Regions from separate parts of the Blautia sp. AF19-1 genome, predicted to be linked through region 2. Evidence: predicted binding sites of a transcription regulator. Region 2 holds the regulator's gene; the other holds the start of a gene.
The links. Region 2 encodes HrcA, which represses chaperone genes, less so after heat shock. Its sites were predicted from a motif close to TGTTAGCACTCNNNNNNNNNGAGTGCTAACA; they were not measured.
Positions count from the first base shown of each region.

Region 1: the regulator HrcA is predicted to act here: its motif matches at 2,010-2,040, upstream of htpG (molecular chaperone HtpG).

Region 1 covers NZ_QUGQ01000015.1:42,537-50,521, forward strand. The annotation lists gene htpG (molecular chaperone HtpG) at 1-1,875, opposite strand, end outside; gene DWX26_RS10985 (TetR-like C-terminal domain-containing protein) at 2,219-2,785, shown strand; gene DWX26_RS10990 (oleate hydratase) at 3,005-4,984, shown strand; gene DWX26_RS10995 (ethanolamine utilization protein EutH) at 5,073-6,140, opposite strand; gene DWX26_RS11000 (DUF5721 family protein) at 6,175-6,645, opposite strand; gene DWX26_RS11005 (magnesium transporter CorA family protein) at 6,688-7,569, opposite strand; gene DWX26_RS11010 (DegV family protein) at 7,913-7,985, shown strand, end outside.
Region 2 covers NZ_QUGQ01000020.1:65,768-73,752, forward strand. The annotation lists gene dnaK (molecular chaperone DnaK) at 1-1,667, opposite strand, end outside; gene grpE (nucleotide exchange factor GrpE) at 1,734-2,345, opposite strand; gene hrcA (heat-inducible transcriptional repressor HrcA) at 2,395-3,453, opposite strand; gene DWX26_RS13160 (helix-turn-helix domain-containing protein) at 3,738-3,956, shown strand; gene DWX26_RS13165 (hypothetical protein) at 4,034-4,399, opposite strand; gene DWX26_RS13170 (helix-turn-helix domain-containing protein) at 4,572-4,790, shown strand; gene uvrB (excinuclease ABC subunit UvrB) at 4,989-6,989, opposite strand; gene DWX26_RS13180 (HEPN domain-containing protein) at 7,387-7,797, opposite strand; gene DWX26_RS13185 (nucleotidyltransferase domain-containing protein) at 7,787-7,985, opposite strand, start outside.

The sequences.
Region 1 (7,985 bases), on a different contig from region 2:
GAACATGGACGGATCCATGCCGGTCATGCCATACATCTTCATCATATCCTGCATCCGGCGGCTCTCCTCGGAAAGCGTTACCATGGAGGATACATTTTCGTCTTTCAGGTTCTCAACTTTGACGGTCAGGTCTTTCTTGTCGAGGACTTTGCGGAAGAGATCGGTCAGAGCATTTGTAGCGTCGGTCAGATCCTCACCAGACTCATCTTTCATATCGTTGGTCAGATCTGCATCGATGCGCTGGAAGGTTACATGCTCGTTGTAACGCTCTGCATGGGTGATGAAAGCGGAGTCGATGTTGTGTTTCAGGATGACAGCATCCATGCCCTGGCTGCGGAACATGTTGATGTACTGGCTCTGCTGAACTTCGTCGGTGACGTAGTAAACAGTCGTTTTTTCCGGCTCTTTCTTCTCGTCAGCGTTTTCCGTATTTTCGGTATTCTCCGTAGTTTCAGCCTTCTCCTCGGAGTTCTCTGCAGGAGCTTCTTCTTTCTTATTCTCGTTGATGCAGTCCTCAAGAGTCAGATATTTTCCGTCGATGTTCTTGAACAGAATATAGTCCATCATCTTCTTGGAGAATTTCTCGTCCTTGATGCATCCGTATTTGATGAATGGGTTGATATCATCCCAGTATTTCTCGTAATTCTCACGGTCGGTTTTGCACATGCCGGAGAGCTTGTCAGCGAATTTCTTGGAGATGTACTCGGAGATCTTCTTGACAAATCCATCGTTCTGCAGTGCGCTTCGGGATACGTTCAGCGGCAGATCCGGGCAGTCGATGACGCCTTTTAAGAGCATCAGGTATTCCGGAATGACTTCTTTGATGTTGTCGGCAATAAATACCTGGTTGTTGTACAGCTTGATGGTTCCCTCGATGGAATCGTACTCGGTGTTGATACGCGGGAAGTAGAGGATACCTTTGAGGTTGAACGGATAGTCCATGTTCAGGTGGATCCAGAACAGCGGCTCGCGGTAGTCGTTGAAGACTTTGCGGTAGAATTCTTTATAATCCTCATCGCTGCACTCGTTTGGATGTTTGGTCCACAGCGGGTGGATATCACTGATGGAAACCGGGCGTTTGTTGATTTTTACTTTCTCTTTTGCAGGAGAAACTTCAACCTGCTCTTTGGTGCCGTCTTCTTTTTCTTTCTCTTCGTATTTTGCGTCCTCGTGGATGTGCTCTACGACAACGTCGTCGTCTTTTAATTCGCTTTCATCGATGGTCTCGTATTCCTGCGGCGCGTTTGCTTTGGACAGGAAAATTTCAACCGGCATGAAGGAGCAGTATTTTTCCAGAACTTCGCGGACACGGTATTCGTTTGCGAATTCCAGGCAGTCCTCGTTCAGGAACAGAGTGATTTCGGTACCAACAGTTGTCTTGCTGCCCTCGGACATATCGTACTCGGTGCTTCCGTCACAGGTCCAGTGTACCGGGGTGGATCCTTCTTTATAAGAAAGAGAATCGATGTGAACTTCATCTGCTACCATGAAAGCAGAGTAGAAACCAAGACCGAAGTGGCCGATCATCTGATCTGAATTCGTTTTGTCTTTGTATTTCTCCAGAAATTCGGTAGCGCCGGAGAAGGCGATCTGGGTAATATATTCTTCGACTTCGTCTGCGGTCATACCGATACCGTTATCGATGAATTTTAAGGTTTTCTCATCCGGGTTTACAATCACCTGAATGGCTGCTTTGTAGTCATCCGGCAGAGTATATTCGCCCATGCCGTCGAGTTTTTTCAGTTTGGTGATGGCATCGCAGCCGTTGGAAACGAGCTCGCGGACGAAGATATCGTGGTCGGAATACATCCATTTTTTGATAATCGGGAAAATATTGTCGCTGTTGATTGAAAGATTTCCATGTTTCGCACTCATGAGAAACACACTCCTTTTCTTATAAAAATATTTTGATCCAGCAAAGCGGGGATATCATGCTTTTTTAGATGTCTGCAGCTTTTTTACTGCTCTGATAGTTATAGTAATACTGGCACAGGGAAAAGTCAAGGGAAAATTAGCACTCGAGAAAAAAGAGTGCTAACAGAACGACGGAAAGTATTGAATTTACTGGTATTACGGTACTTTCTAAACTTTTTGTAAAGTCTGATCAGAAGGGCTGCGCAGTTGTTTCTGGAGAATGGATATGCTACAATGAAAAAGCATAGAAGCGTTTCGAACAGAAAGATTCCGAGGGTACATAAAAGAAAAATGGAGGAAATACATGACAAATGCGACAAAGGCGGCGCTGGAAGCGTCATTAAAAAAGCTGCTTTTGAAAAAGCCGCTGGACAAAATTACGATCAACGATCTGACGACAGACTGCGGCATCAGCCGGATGGCGTTTTATTATCATTTTAAGGATATCTACGATCTTGTCGAATGGTCGTGCCTGGAGGATGCGACGCAGGCGCTGCAGGGGAAGAAAACGTATGAGACATGGCAGGAAGGCCTGCAGCAGATTTTTGAGGCAGTGCTCGAGAATAAACCATTTATTATGAATGTCTATCACTCTGTAAGCCGGGAGCAGATCGAAACATATCTCTTTCATCTGACGCACGATCTGCTGTACGGTGTCGTACAGGAAAAAGCAAAGGGAACCGGCATCTCCGAGGCGGATCAGAGTTTTATCGCAGATTTCTATAAGTATAGCTTTACCGGTGTCATGCTCGACTGGATCAAAGACGGAATGAAAGTGGATTACCATATGATTGCGGAAAAAATGCACCGCACGATGGAAGGAAATGTCGTCAATTCCATCCGAAATTTTGAAAAAAGAAATAAAATATAGTTACACTTTACAAAACAGGGCGGATGATAAAAATTTAATCATCCGCCCTGTTTTGTAAATGGAAAAGCGGGGAAAAATGAAGTAAGATTCAAATTGTCAACAGACAATGGCAACACAAATAGAAACTTGTAAAACAAAGAAAGCAGCATAACCTATACGAACCGGAAATTCGAAAAAACATTCCGGCAGTCGTATTTAGAAAAGAAAGGATGAACGTCTATGTCAAAAAAAGGATTAAAATTCGGAATCGCATCAGCAGCAGTCATCGGAGCTGGAGCAGCAGTGCTGCGGGCAAAAAACAAGAGTGAAGCAAAAAAAGCAGCGGAGACAACCACTGTAACATCAGAACCAAAGAATGATTACCGCAACACCGAGCGCGGAAAAGATAAGAAAAACAGCAAAGGCATTTATTACACCAACGGAAACTACGAAGCCTTCGCAAGACCGGAAAAACCGGAAGGCGTCGATGAGAAGAGCGCATACCTCGTAGGAAGCGGCCTCGCAGCCCTCGCAGCAGCGTGCTTCCTTGTAAGAGACGGCCAGATGAAAGGCGATCACATCCACATTCTGGAAGCCATGGACATCGCCGGCGGTGCCTGCGACGGTATCTACGATCCGACCCGCGGCTACATCATGAGAGGCGGCCGTGAGATGGAAAACCACTTCGAGTGCCTGTGGGATCTGTTCCACAGCATCCCGTCAATTGAGACACCTGGCGTATCCGTTCTCGACGAGTATTACTGGCTGAACAAAAAAGACCCGAACTACTCCCTGTGCCGTGCAACGAAGAACCGCGGCGAGGATGCCCATACCGACGGAAAGTTCAACCTGAGCCAGAAAGGCTGCATGGAGATCATGAAACTCTTCATGACAAGAGACGAGGATCTGTACGACAAGACGATCGAGGATGTTTTCGATGATGAAGTCTTCAATTCCACCTTCTGGCTGTACTGGAGAACGATGTTCGCATTTGAAAACTGGCATAGTGCACTGGAGATGAAGCTGTACTTCCAGCGGTTCATTCACCACATCGGCGGACTGCCGGACTTCTCCGCACTGAAATTCACGAAGTACAACCAGTATGAATCCCTGATTCTTCCGATGAAGAAATACCTCGAGGATGCCGGCGTAGACTTCCAGTTCAATACCGAAGTAACCAACGTTATCTTTGAAATCAACGATGGAAAGAAAGTAGCAAAAGCCATTGAGTGCAAGGTAAACGGTGTCGAGAAAGGCATCGTTCTCACCGAGAATGACCTCGTCTTCGTTACCAACGGAAGCTGCACCGAAGGCACGATCTACGGCGATCAGAACCATGCACCGAACGGTGATGCAGAGGTCCGCACGAGCGGCTGCTGGAGCCTGTGGAAAAACATTGCAAAACAGGATCCGTCCTTTGGACATCCGGAGAAATTCTGCTCCGATATTGCAAAGACAAACTGGGAATCCGCAACAATTACCACTCTCGACAATAAGATCATTCCGTATATCACCAATATCTGCAAACGTGATCCGAGAACCGGAAAGGTTGTTACCGGCGGTATCGTAAGCTGCCAGGATTCCAAGTGGCTTTTAAGCTGGACCATCAACCGTCAGGGACAGTTCAAAGAGCAGGATAAAGATAAGGTATGTGTATGGGTTTACAGCCTGTTCACCGACGTACCTGGCGACTATGTGAAGAAACCGATGAAAGAGTGCACTGGTAAAGAGATCACCGAAGAGTGGCTGTACCACCTCGGCGTGCCGGTTGACCAGATTCCGGAGCTGGCAGAGAACAGCGCTGTCTGCGTACCGACCATGATGCCGTACATCACCGCATTCTTTATGCCACGAAGAAAGGGCGACCGCCCGGATGTCATCCCGGATGGCTGCGTCAACTTCGCATTCCTCGGACAGTTCGCTGAGACACCAAGAGATACCATCTTCACGACAGAGTATTCCGTTCGTACCGCAATGGAAGCTGTTTACGGACTCCTCGGCGTAGACCGCGGCGTGCCGGAAGTATGGGGCAGCGTTTACGATATCCGCGATCTGCTGGACAGCTCCGTGAAACTGATGGATGGAAAATCTCCGCTGGAAATCGAGCTTCCTGGACCGCTCAACCTGCTGAAAAAACCTCTGCTGAAACTGGTAGATGGAAATGTAGTTGGAGATCTCTTAAAAGAGCATGGAATTATCAAAGAGGATATGGTGAAATAAGAAATAGAAAATAAGTAAGAAATGCAATAAGACCTGCGCTTTCAAACGGCGCAGGTCTTATTGCGTTGCTATGTATGCTCTCAAACAATTAAGCAGAGTTCTTCGTGAAAAACAGCGCGGCACAGACGGCGGCGATGCCTCCAGCGAGCTTTGCAACGAGAAGCGGCACGACAAAATCAGGATCGGTGCCGAACGTAAATCCCATATGTGCGGCGATGGTCGATGCGGCGGAGACGAGGAAAGCTGCGTTTACAATCTTTCCGCGCTCGTCCATTTTTTCCATCATTGTGATCGCCGGAACAGGGCTGACAATGCCCATCAGAAGGCCGGCGGCACTGCTGTCGTTCATGCCGGTTTTTCTTCCAATAAAAGAGAGCGGCTTTTTGAGCACCCGCTGTAAAAGCTCCGCCGTCGGAAGGCTGCCGAGCAGTACAATGCCGATGGACGAGACGACCGCCATCGCGTCCTCCAGCGGCGCAAGGTCCGGGAGCAGCGAAAAGCCGGTCATATAGCAGAACGCGCCCGCGATGAGGCCGATCGTCGTCAGAAGCCGGATCACATCTGCAAATACCGTGAACGAGCGCACGGTCTGCTCCGGAAAACGCCAGATGCCGAACATCAGCAGAAAGCAGAAGAGGAGCACCGGGAGCGACTGAAGTACGATCTGCAGAAAAGAGAGTCCTGAGAGCAGTCCGCCGACGATCATCGTGACGGGAAGCGTGCCCGTGCCGATCAGCATGCCGCGGGAGAAAAAGAGGCGGTCGCCGCTTTTCAGCATTCCCATGCCGACCGGAATCGTAAAGGTGATGGTACAGCCAAGCGTCGCCGCAATCACAAGTCCTGCGTAGCGCACCATCTCCTGCGATGCCGAAAGCTCTCCGGCGAGCTGGTAGCCGCCCATGTCAATGGCGAGAATGCCGGCGAGAAGTCCCGCATCCAGCCCAAAAAAGTTCCAGATGGGAACGAGGGCGAAACGGAGAAAGCGGGAGAGCAGCGGGGTGAGGCAGATGATGCCCGACATGGAAAGTGCCGTCGGTCCAAGCAGCGTAAAGCCCTCCTCAAACCGTTTTCCAAGTCCGAAGCGATTGCCAGCGATCCGGTCGACACCGCCGAGTACCGCGCCGACTGCCATGATCCACATAATAATCTGATTCATAAAAAGAGAACCTTTCTAAATAAGTATTTTGTCTTTATATCTGCTCTTCAAATGCAATTTCATTTTTCAGCAGAAACTGGCGGACTTCCTCATCGAAGACGTGGTCGAGCGACTTGTCCATCGTAAAGATTTTGAGGGAAGTTCCGGTGGTAAGTAAGAGTTTTCCGTCCTTATACTGAAAATTCAGAAAGCATCCAAACACGTTCTCTATTTCCAGCGGCAGCGCATGGTCCGCGATCATTTTTTCGCACGCCGCCTGCGGAAGCTGAAACACAAATTTGAACTGCAGGGGTGTCCGTTTTCCTTTGATGACGGAATAGCAGAACGATTTCACATCTTTCCAGAGAAGCCGCGTCCGCCCTTTTTCTTTTAAGAGCTGCGCGTCATCGGGATCGAAAAAGTCCGTGTGAAGACTGCCGTCGATGGAGAACGTCGTAAACGTTGTGATCGACGCCTCGGAGACGGGAAAGCGGTCAAATGTCTCGAGACGGAGCAGAGTGTTCATAAAATTCTTTAACTGTGTAATCTGCAGGATAATCATCCGTAGTTAAAACCAGCCTTTCTTTTTAAAATACCAAATTTCAACAGCAACAATGAGAATACAGACGCCGATCAGGATGAAGTACGCATACGGGGCAGAAAGCTCAGGCATATGCGTAAAATTCATGCCGTACCAGCCGGCGATCAGGGAAAGCGGGAAAAAGATCGTCGAGACGACCGTCAGAATCCGCATCGTATCGTTCTGACGCAGGTCGATCTGCGCCTGCTGCATCTCGCGGATCTGCAGGGCGTACTCCCGCAGCATCTGGGTGTGGTCGTACAAACGGTCCACGCGGTTTCCAAGGCGCGAAAACTGACGGGCGCATTCCGGGGGAAGAAAGTGATTTTCGTCCTCGGAGAGTATTTCGCACATGTCGAGAAGCTGCTGGTAATAGGCATGGAACACGAGCAGCTCCCGACGGATCGTGATCAGGGTCCGCTGCAGCTCTTTTGGCAGAGTGTCGAGAAGAGACTCCTCGATTGTCGCGAGGCGCTTCTCAAAATTCTGCAGATAGAGCATATCCTCCTGGATCAGCGATTCCAGAAACGAGAAAAACAGGTGGAAGACATCGGAAGTATCGAGCGGTTCTTCCGGGAAGAGGAGGCTCTGCAAAGCCGGAAGTGTCTGTTCGTCGGCTGCCAGAATAAGCTGCCCCCGGTCGAGATAAAACGCAAGCGAGAATGCAAGGTGAAGCGGATGCGTCTTGTCCGGGACGGCAAGCGATCCGACCAGGCAGTCAGGCAGCAGCTCTGCGCGGCAGTATTCGATGCGCTCCGGCTGCAGACTGCGCCGGAAAAGAGAAAATCCGGGCAGCGCCGCGCAGGCTTTGGAAGCTTCCGAAAACGAAAGCAGGGAAAGCCGGACCGAATCCGAAAAAGTCCATTCCATACGTACCACCTCCTGAAAATAAGCAATGGAAAAATATCCATAAACAAAAAAGCCGTATGACCGTAGTATACCGCAAAAAGGGGAGTGCGACAAGAAAAGGAAAAAACTTTTAACGGAAAAACTTTTATTGGGAAAAAACTTTTATTGGGAAAAAACTTTTTGCAATGGAGCACTAAGTGTGTTATGATAAAATGTAGTTATCAAAACTACATGACAAAATATCAAAAAATTCACTGTGTCGAATTCGTCCCTAGTTCAGGAAGGTTTGAAAAAGAGCGGTGATTGGAAATACGAAACGTCCGCAGTGAGAAAAAGCGGAATCAAGTTTGGAGGGATAAAATATATGAGTTTTCACATTGTTGCAGACAGCTGCTGTGAACTGACAGTAGATATGAAAAAAAGAGGAAATATTGAAA
Region 2 (7,985 bases):
TCTTCCGGATTGCATTTTGCAATGAGATCTTTCAGTGCGTTCAGGTCAGCTTCTACTGCTGTTTTGTCGTTTGCATCAAGCTTGTCGCCGACTTCCTCGATTGCTTTCTCGGTCTGGAATACCATGGAGTCTGCATCGTTTCTTGCGTCGATTGCTTCTTTTCGTTTCTTATCCTGAGCCTCGAACTCAGCAGCTTCTTTGACTGCTTTGTCGATCTCGCTGTCGGACATGTTAGAGCCTGCGGTGATGGTGATGTGCTGCTCTTTTCCTGTTCCCAGGTCTTTTGCAGATACATTTACGATACCGTTGGCATCGATATCAAAGGTAACCTCGATCTGCGGAACGCCTCTTCTTGCTGGCGGAATTCCATCCAGACGGAACTGGCCGAGGGATTTGTTGTCCTTCGCGAACTGACGCTCACCCTGTACTACGTTGATATCTACTGCTGTCTGGTTATCTGCTGCTGTTGAGAAGATCTGGCTCTTCTTGGTCGGGATTGTGGTGTTACGCTCGATCAGACGAGTTGCAATACCTCCCATGGTCTCGATGGACAGAGACAGTGGAGTTACATCCAGAAGAAGGATATCGCCTGCGCCGGCGTCTCCTGCAAGTTTACCACCCTGTACGGAAGCACCAAGTGCTACGCACTCATCCGGGTTCAGGCTCTTGCTCGGCTCGTGTCCGGTCAGCTGTCTTACTTTATCCTGTACAGCCGGGATACGGGTAGATCCGCCTACCAGAAGGACTTTGGAAAGCTCGGATGCCTGAAGGCCTGCATCAGAAAGTGCTCTCTGTACCGGCTCTGCGGTTTTCTCTACCAGGTCGTGGGTCAGCTCATCGAATTTAGCCTTTGTCAGGTTCATATCGAGATGTTTCGGGCCATCTGCGGTTGCAGTGATGAACGGCAGGTTGATGTTGGTTGTAGTTGCGCTGGAAAGCTCTTTCTTTGCTTTCTCTGCTGCTTCTCTGATTCTCTGCAGAGCCATTTTATCATTGGAAAGATCTACGCCTTCCTGTTTCTTGAACTCAGCAAGGATATAATCTGTTACTTTCTGGTCGAAGTCATCGCCGCCCAGACGGTTGTTTCCTGCTGTGGAAAGAACTTCGATAACGCCGTCACCGATCTCGATGATGGAAACATCGAAAGTACCACCGCCAAGGTCGTATACCATGATCTTCTGCTCATTTTCGTTGTCCAGTCCGTATGCCAGAGCTGCTGCGGTAGGCTCGTTGATGATACGTTTTACATCAAGACCTGCGATTTTACCGGCATCTTTGGTTGCCTGACGCTGTGCGTCATTGAAGTAAGCCGGAACTGTGATAACTGCTTCTGTTACTTTCTCACCAAGGTAGTTCTCTGCATCACCTTTCAGTTTCTGAAGAATCATAGCGGAGATCTCCTGCGGAGAGTATTTCTTTCCTTCGATGTCTACTTTATAGTCAGTACCCATCTCACGTTTGATAGAACGGATGGTTCTGTCTGCGTTTGTTACAGCCTGACGTTTTGCCGGCTCGCCGACCAGACGGTCACCTGTTTTTGTGAATGCTACGATAGATGGAGTTGTTCTTTCACCCTCTGCGTTTGCGATAACGGTTGGTTTTCCACCTTCCATAACGGCTACACAGCTGTTTGTTGTTCCTAAGTCAATACCAATAATTTTGCCCATTGTTGTTTCCTCCTCAATGAATTATGCTAAAAAATGGTTTAATTTCTATTTATTTATCTTCAAGGCTTAATTAGCCACCTTGACCATACTGTGACGGACTACGGAACCTTTGTACATGTAGCCCTTCAGGAACTCTTCTACGACGATGTTCTCGCCGGCTTCCTCATCCTCCACATGCATCACTGCGTTGTGCAGGTTCGGATCGAATTCCTTTCCAACGGCCTCGATCACGGTTACACCGAGTTCATCGAGTGCTGTGGTAAACTGTTTGTATACTTTATTCATGCCGTCTGCGAACGGATCTTCCTCCGGGTTTTCCACCGTTGCAAGTCCGCGCTCGAAGCTGTCAACAACCGGAAGAATCTTCTCGATGATGTCTTTTGCTCCAATGGCATACATATTTGCTTTTTCTTTTTCGGTGCGTTTGCGGAAGTTATCGAACTCTGCCATCTGACGGGTCAGGCGGTCAGTCAGCTCTTCGATTTTCTCATCTTTTTTATCTTTTTTCTTTTTGAAGAACTTTCGTTCTTTGCCATCCTCAGCAGTTTCTTCTGCAGCTTCCGCTTCTTTTGCCTCTGCTGCTTTCTTTGCTTCTTCCTGCTCCGCAGCCGGTTCGGTTTCCGGCAGATCGGTCTCTGCTCCGGTTTCTTTTTCCATCTCGCGTGTAGGTTCTTCCATGGTTTCCTCTTTCTTTCTATTTTCTTCGCTCACTGATCATTCCACCTTTCTACTCACCTGTGTCCGGCTTTTTGAAGACGGCGTCCAGTTGAACTTTTAATGTTTTCAGGTTATCTACCACATTTTCGTAATCCATCCGCTTTGGTCCCACGATACCGATTGTTCCGCGCATACCGTTTCCCATATCGTATGTGGTGGTGACCACGCTGCAGTCCCGTAAGGGTTCCATCGAAGATTCATTTCCGATGTATACCTGAATACCGGTATTTTCCTCTCCGTCCTGCTCCTCGGCAGCTCCTTTGATCATATCGACCAGTTTCTGCCGTTCCTCGAATGTGGAGATCAGCTGGCTGGCTTTGCTGCTGTCGGAAAGCTCAGGGTACTTGAAAATGTTGGTTGCGCCGCTGGTGTACACCGGCACATCTTCTTCGCTGACTGCGATGGCTTCCGCTACGGTATCGACCACTTTGCTGATGATGCCGGAGTGGATGCCTGCCTGCTCTTTCATCTTCTTGATCATGCCAAGATTGATTTCTTCAATGGTCAGGCCATTGAGCTGTGTGTTCAGAAGCAGGTTCAGCTTTAATATCTGTTCATCGTTGATGGTCTCGTCGAGGTCAATCATCTGGTTTTTCACCAGGTTGCCTTCTACGACGATGACGGCCAGGAGCTGCTCTTCATTGACTTTTGAGAGCTGGATGAATTTCACTTTATTTCTGTGATATTCCGGTCCTGTAATCAACGTTGCATAGTTGGTAGATGAAGCGAGGACTTTGACAACCTGCTGCAGAACTTTTTCCATTCGGTCTGTTTTTTCAATGACCATGTTTTTGATGTCTGCAACTTCCTGTTCTTTTTCCCGCATCAGCTCATCTACATAGAGGCGGTAGCCTTTATCGGAAGGAATGCGTCCTGCGGAAGTGTGGGGCTGTAAGATGTAACCCATCTCTTCCAGATCGGACATTTCATTCCGGATTGTGGCGGAGCTTAAATTCAAATCCGTGTATTTGGAAATCGTTCTTGAGCCGACCGGCTCGCCCGTTTCCAGATACGTCTGGATGATCGCTTTTAATATTTTTCTTTTTCTTTCATCCAATTCTGTATCCACTAAGATAAGCTCCTTCCTGTTGTATAGTCCTGTTAGCACTCGTTTCAGTGGAGTGCTAACATCTATGCTCTTAAGATAGCACTCTGCCTTTTGTTTGTCAACACCTTTTCCCGGTTTTTCTATGAAGAAATTGTGAAAAAAGTATAAACCGTTTTCTTTCTGAAAAGGAATCTGACTTTTCTTTTTTATTGCATTCTACTGTTTCAAAGGCGCTATAGCCGTATGGTAGGATTCTGCCATTTTAATACGACCATTTAGTAGCATTTTCTCAGAGGTGATGAATCATGAAATATCAGAGACTGGAGGATCTGCGCACGGACCACGATCTGACGATCCGCCAGGTTGCCGACTATCTCGGCTGCAACCGCGATGTGTATACCCGATATGAAAAAGGCGTCCGGCAACTGCCGATCTCCATTGCCATCCGTCTGGCGGAGCTGTATCAGGTCAGTCTGGATTATCTGGTCGGCATCAGCGATGAGAAGCGGCCGTATGGATCCTGACTTTCCGGTGTCTCCGCCGCAGCAAAAGCAGGAGGACAGTTTTTCTTTTCCCTGTCCTCCCTGTTTTGCTTTTTCGTTTACAGATTCTGCAGATATTCCATCATCCGCGTTTCGCTGAGTTTCCATCCGTCCGGCTCCCCGCAGAGATACAGCGTAAAATGCCCGCACGGGACTCCGTTTTCCAGGTGGATGCCGGTATACAGTTCTACAATGAGGAGTTCTTCTGCTTTTTCTTCATATATATTAGTGATCTGATAGATGCGCTCTCCCTTTTCGTCCACCGGCCATTCTTTCTTCAGCACATCCCTCAGACGGCTCTCCTGCCCCTGCGCTTCGCATTCTTCCTCCCGGCTGATCATTTTTTCAAACGCTTCCGGCGTCTCCATCCGTTCCACTATATTCTGGACAAAATCTTCTATTTCTATTCTTTCTGCTTTTCCCATTCGTTCCCCCATTTCTGCCGTACATATTTTTCTGTTTTCTGCACAGGCTGTCTTCACCCGCCGTTTCTCTCTCCCGCCCTATTCTCCAATTTGCGACCATATGATCTGATTTAACTTTGTCCATCCAACCGTTTGGTAGTATGGGTTTGAATCTGAAAGGATGGTACAACGTATGAAATACCAGAGAATTGAAGATATGCGGATCGATCAGGATCTCACCATCAAAGAGATTTCTGCCCTGCTCGAATGCAACCGCGACGTCTATTCCCGCTACGAAAAAGGAATCCGCGACATCCCGATCGACTATGTGATCCGACTTGCACGGTTCTATGACTGCTCGGTCGACTATCTGCTGAGTGTCTCCAGTAAAAAGAGAAAATTCGGCGATTAATTTTTTTATTGTTGTCTTTTTTATTTTTGTGTTTTTCGTTTTGATGCGACCGTTTGGTCGTATTTTATATTATAATGGTATTCTTATTTTGCGTCAATTCTGAACAAGAAGGAATCAAAATCGGACGCAAAAAAAGCGTGCCGGAAAGTTTTCTGTCGCTTTTCCGGCACGCTTTTTTTCATGCTCTTTTCTTCTTTTTTATTCTTCCATGTCATCCAGGCTCTTCTTCAGTGTGATCATTTTGTCACGCAGCTCGGCGGCCATTTCGAAGTTGAGTTCGGCGGCAGCGGCTTTCATCTGTTTCTGTACCTGGCCGATCAGTTTTTCCAGTTCTTCGCGGCTCATGGACTCCGGGTCTTTTTCCATCTTTTCTTCTGTCTTTGCCACTTCTTTCGAAATGCTGATGAGATCGCGGACGGCTTTTTTGATGGTGGTCGGAGTGATGCCGTGTTCTTTGTTGTAGGCTTCCTGCAGGGCACGGCGGCGCTTCGTCTCGTCGATCGCGAGTCGCATGGAATCGGTCATCACATCGGCGTACATGATAACATGGCCCTCGCTGTTTCGCGCGGCACGGCCGATGGTCTGGATCAGGGAGGTTTCGGAACGCAGGAAACCTTCTTTATCGGCATCCAGGATCGCCACGAGTGTGATTTCCGGGATGTCGAGACCCTCACGCAGAAGGTTGATACCGACGAGCACATCGAAGACATCGAGACGCATATCACGGATGATCTCGGTCCGTTCCAGGGTGTCGATATCGGAGTGCAGGTAGCGCACGCGGATGCCGGCCTCTTTCATATAGTCGGTCAGATCCTCTGCCATACGCTTCGTCAGCGTCGTCACGAGAACTTTGTTGTGTTTTTCAGTTTCTTTCTTTACTTCCGAAATCAGATCGTCGATCTGTCCCTCCACCGGGCGCACCTCGACATCCGGGTCGAGAAGGCCGGTCGGGCGGATGATCTGTTCAGCGCGCAGCAGCTCGTGGTCTGCCTCGTAGTCGCCCGGCGTGGCAGATACGAAGAGGATCTGATCGATCCGGTCCTCGAACTCGCCGAAGTTCAACGGGCGGTTGTCTTTTGCGGACGGCAGACGGAATCCATAGTCCACCAGCGTCGATTTCCGCGACTGGTCGCCGGCATACATGCTGCGGATCTGCGGAACAGTCTTATGCGACTCATCCACGATGATGAGGAAATCATCTCCGAAATAGTCCATCAGTGTGTAGGGCGGCTCGCCTGGCTTTAATCCGGAGAGGTAACGCGAATAGTTTTCGATGCCGGAACAGATGCCGGTTTCTTTGAGCATCTCAATATCGAAATTGGTCCGCTCCTCGATGCGCTGGGCCTCGATCAGTTTTCCCTCGTGCTTGAAGAACTTCACCTGCTCTTCCATATCCTTTTCAATCTCGCCTGTTGCTTTCAGGATCGTGTCCATCGGCACAACGTAGTGGGAGGCAGGAAAGATTGCGATGTGGTTCAGTTCACATAAGATTTCACCCGTCAGCGTATCGATCTGCACCAGACGGTCAATCTCATCCCCGAAGAACTCGACGCGCACCGCCTTGTCCGTCTCCTCCGCCGGAAAAATCTCCAATACATCACCGCGCACGCGGAACGTACCGCGGTGGAAATCCATATCATTCCGGTCATACTGAATATCAATCAACTGCCGGATCACATCGTCCCGGTCCTTTTCCATTCCCGGGCGGAGCGAAATAATCATCTCCATGTAGTCCTTCGGGCTTCCGATTCCATAGATACACGAAACACTGGAAACCACAATGACATCGTTCCGCTCACTCAGTGCAGAAGTCGCGGAAAGCCGCAGCTTATCAATCTCATCGTTCCGCGCAGAGTCCTTCGCAATATACGTATCCGAAGACGGCACGTAAGCCTCCGGCTGGTAGTAGTCGTAGTAGGAGACAAAGTATTCGACGCTGTTTTCCGGGAAATATTCTTTGAATTCTCCGTAAAGCTGCGCCGCCAACGTCTTATTGTGCGCAATAATCAAAGTCGGCTTGTTCAACTGCTGGATCACATTCGCCATCGTAAAAGTCTTGCCAGAGCCCGTAACCCCTAGTAAAGTCTGGCATTGGTTGCCTTCCCGGAACCCTTTGACAAGGGTTTCGATTGCCTGCGGCTGGTCTCCGGTCGGCTGATAATCTGACACTAATTTAAACTTTTTCTGTTCGTTTTCCACTTCAATACCTCCCGATACGACTAGTATCAACCAGAAAATTCGTGTAATTTGAGGTCAAAATTCGTGTAATGGCCTTTATTTTTTTTAGTCAAAATGGCAATTACACGAATAAAGTCACTAAAAATATTTTTTTTGACTGGGCGTCACTTACCATAACGCCCAGTCATTCTTCAAAACAGAATAGCACAAAACAACATAATTATAAAGGTACAATCCTAAATTTTCTTTGTCAGCTTATGCATCTGATTGTATAAATATTCAATTCTTGCTTGCGAACATCTGTTCTTTTCTCATTGTAGCAAAAAAGAAATATAAACACAAGACCAATCTATAATTACTACTATGTTTTTAACAAAATAAAAAACCGCCTGCGTGAAAAGCAAACGGTTCTCTATCTCTATAACATTTCATTTTTTCCTTCTGCCTGCAAAAAGTTCTCTACTCTATTAAGAAATTCTTTTGCATTGCAAATCTGATTTTCCGAGTCCTCTTTTGATGCAATAAAGAAATCTGAGTAGTCACATTTTTCTCTAATGCGGTATGCACTGTCTATCAGTTTATATGTACCCCTATCGAACTTTCCTCCATGCACATAAACCTGATTAAAATGAGCAATTACAGAACTATGCTTCGAAGCATCAAAGCCTCCCAGAATATTTACCGCCCTAATCGCGTGAAAGATTGCATAATATGATCTGTTTATCGCAACCTTATAAAATCCTGACCGGTGATTGCTTACAGCCGCTTCCATATCTTCTTTGGCACGAGCGAAGCGATATTCTGAAAGAGTTTTTACATCAAGCTGCATACAGAACCACTCCTTCCTCGGACACATTTCTATAAAATGGAGAAATTGTCATCCACGTCATATATTCTTGGTAACTGACATCAATAATTGAAAAAACCTTAAAATACTTTATCGAAATATCCGTTGAAACATCGCTCAGTTTATCTTCAAACATCCTTAATTCCTGATCAGTTCCATCCACAAGAACC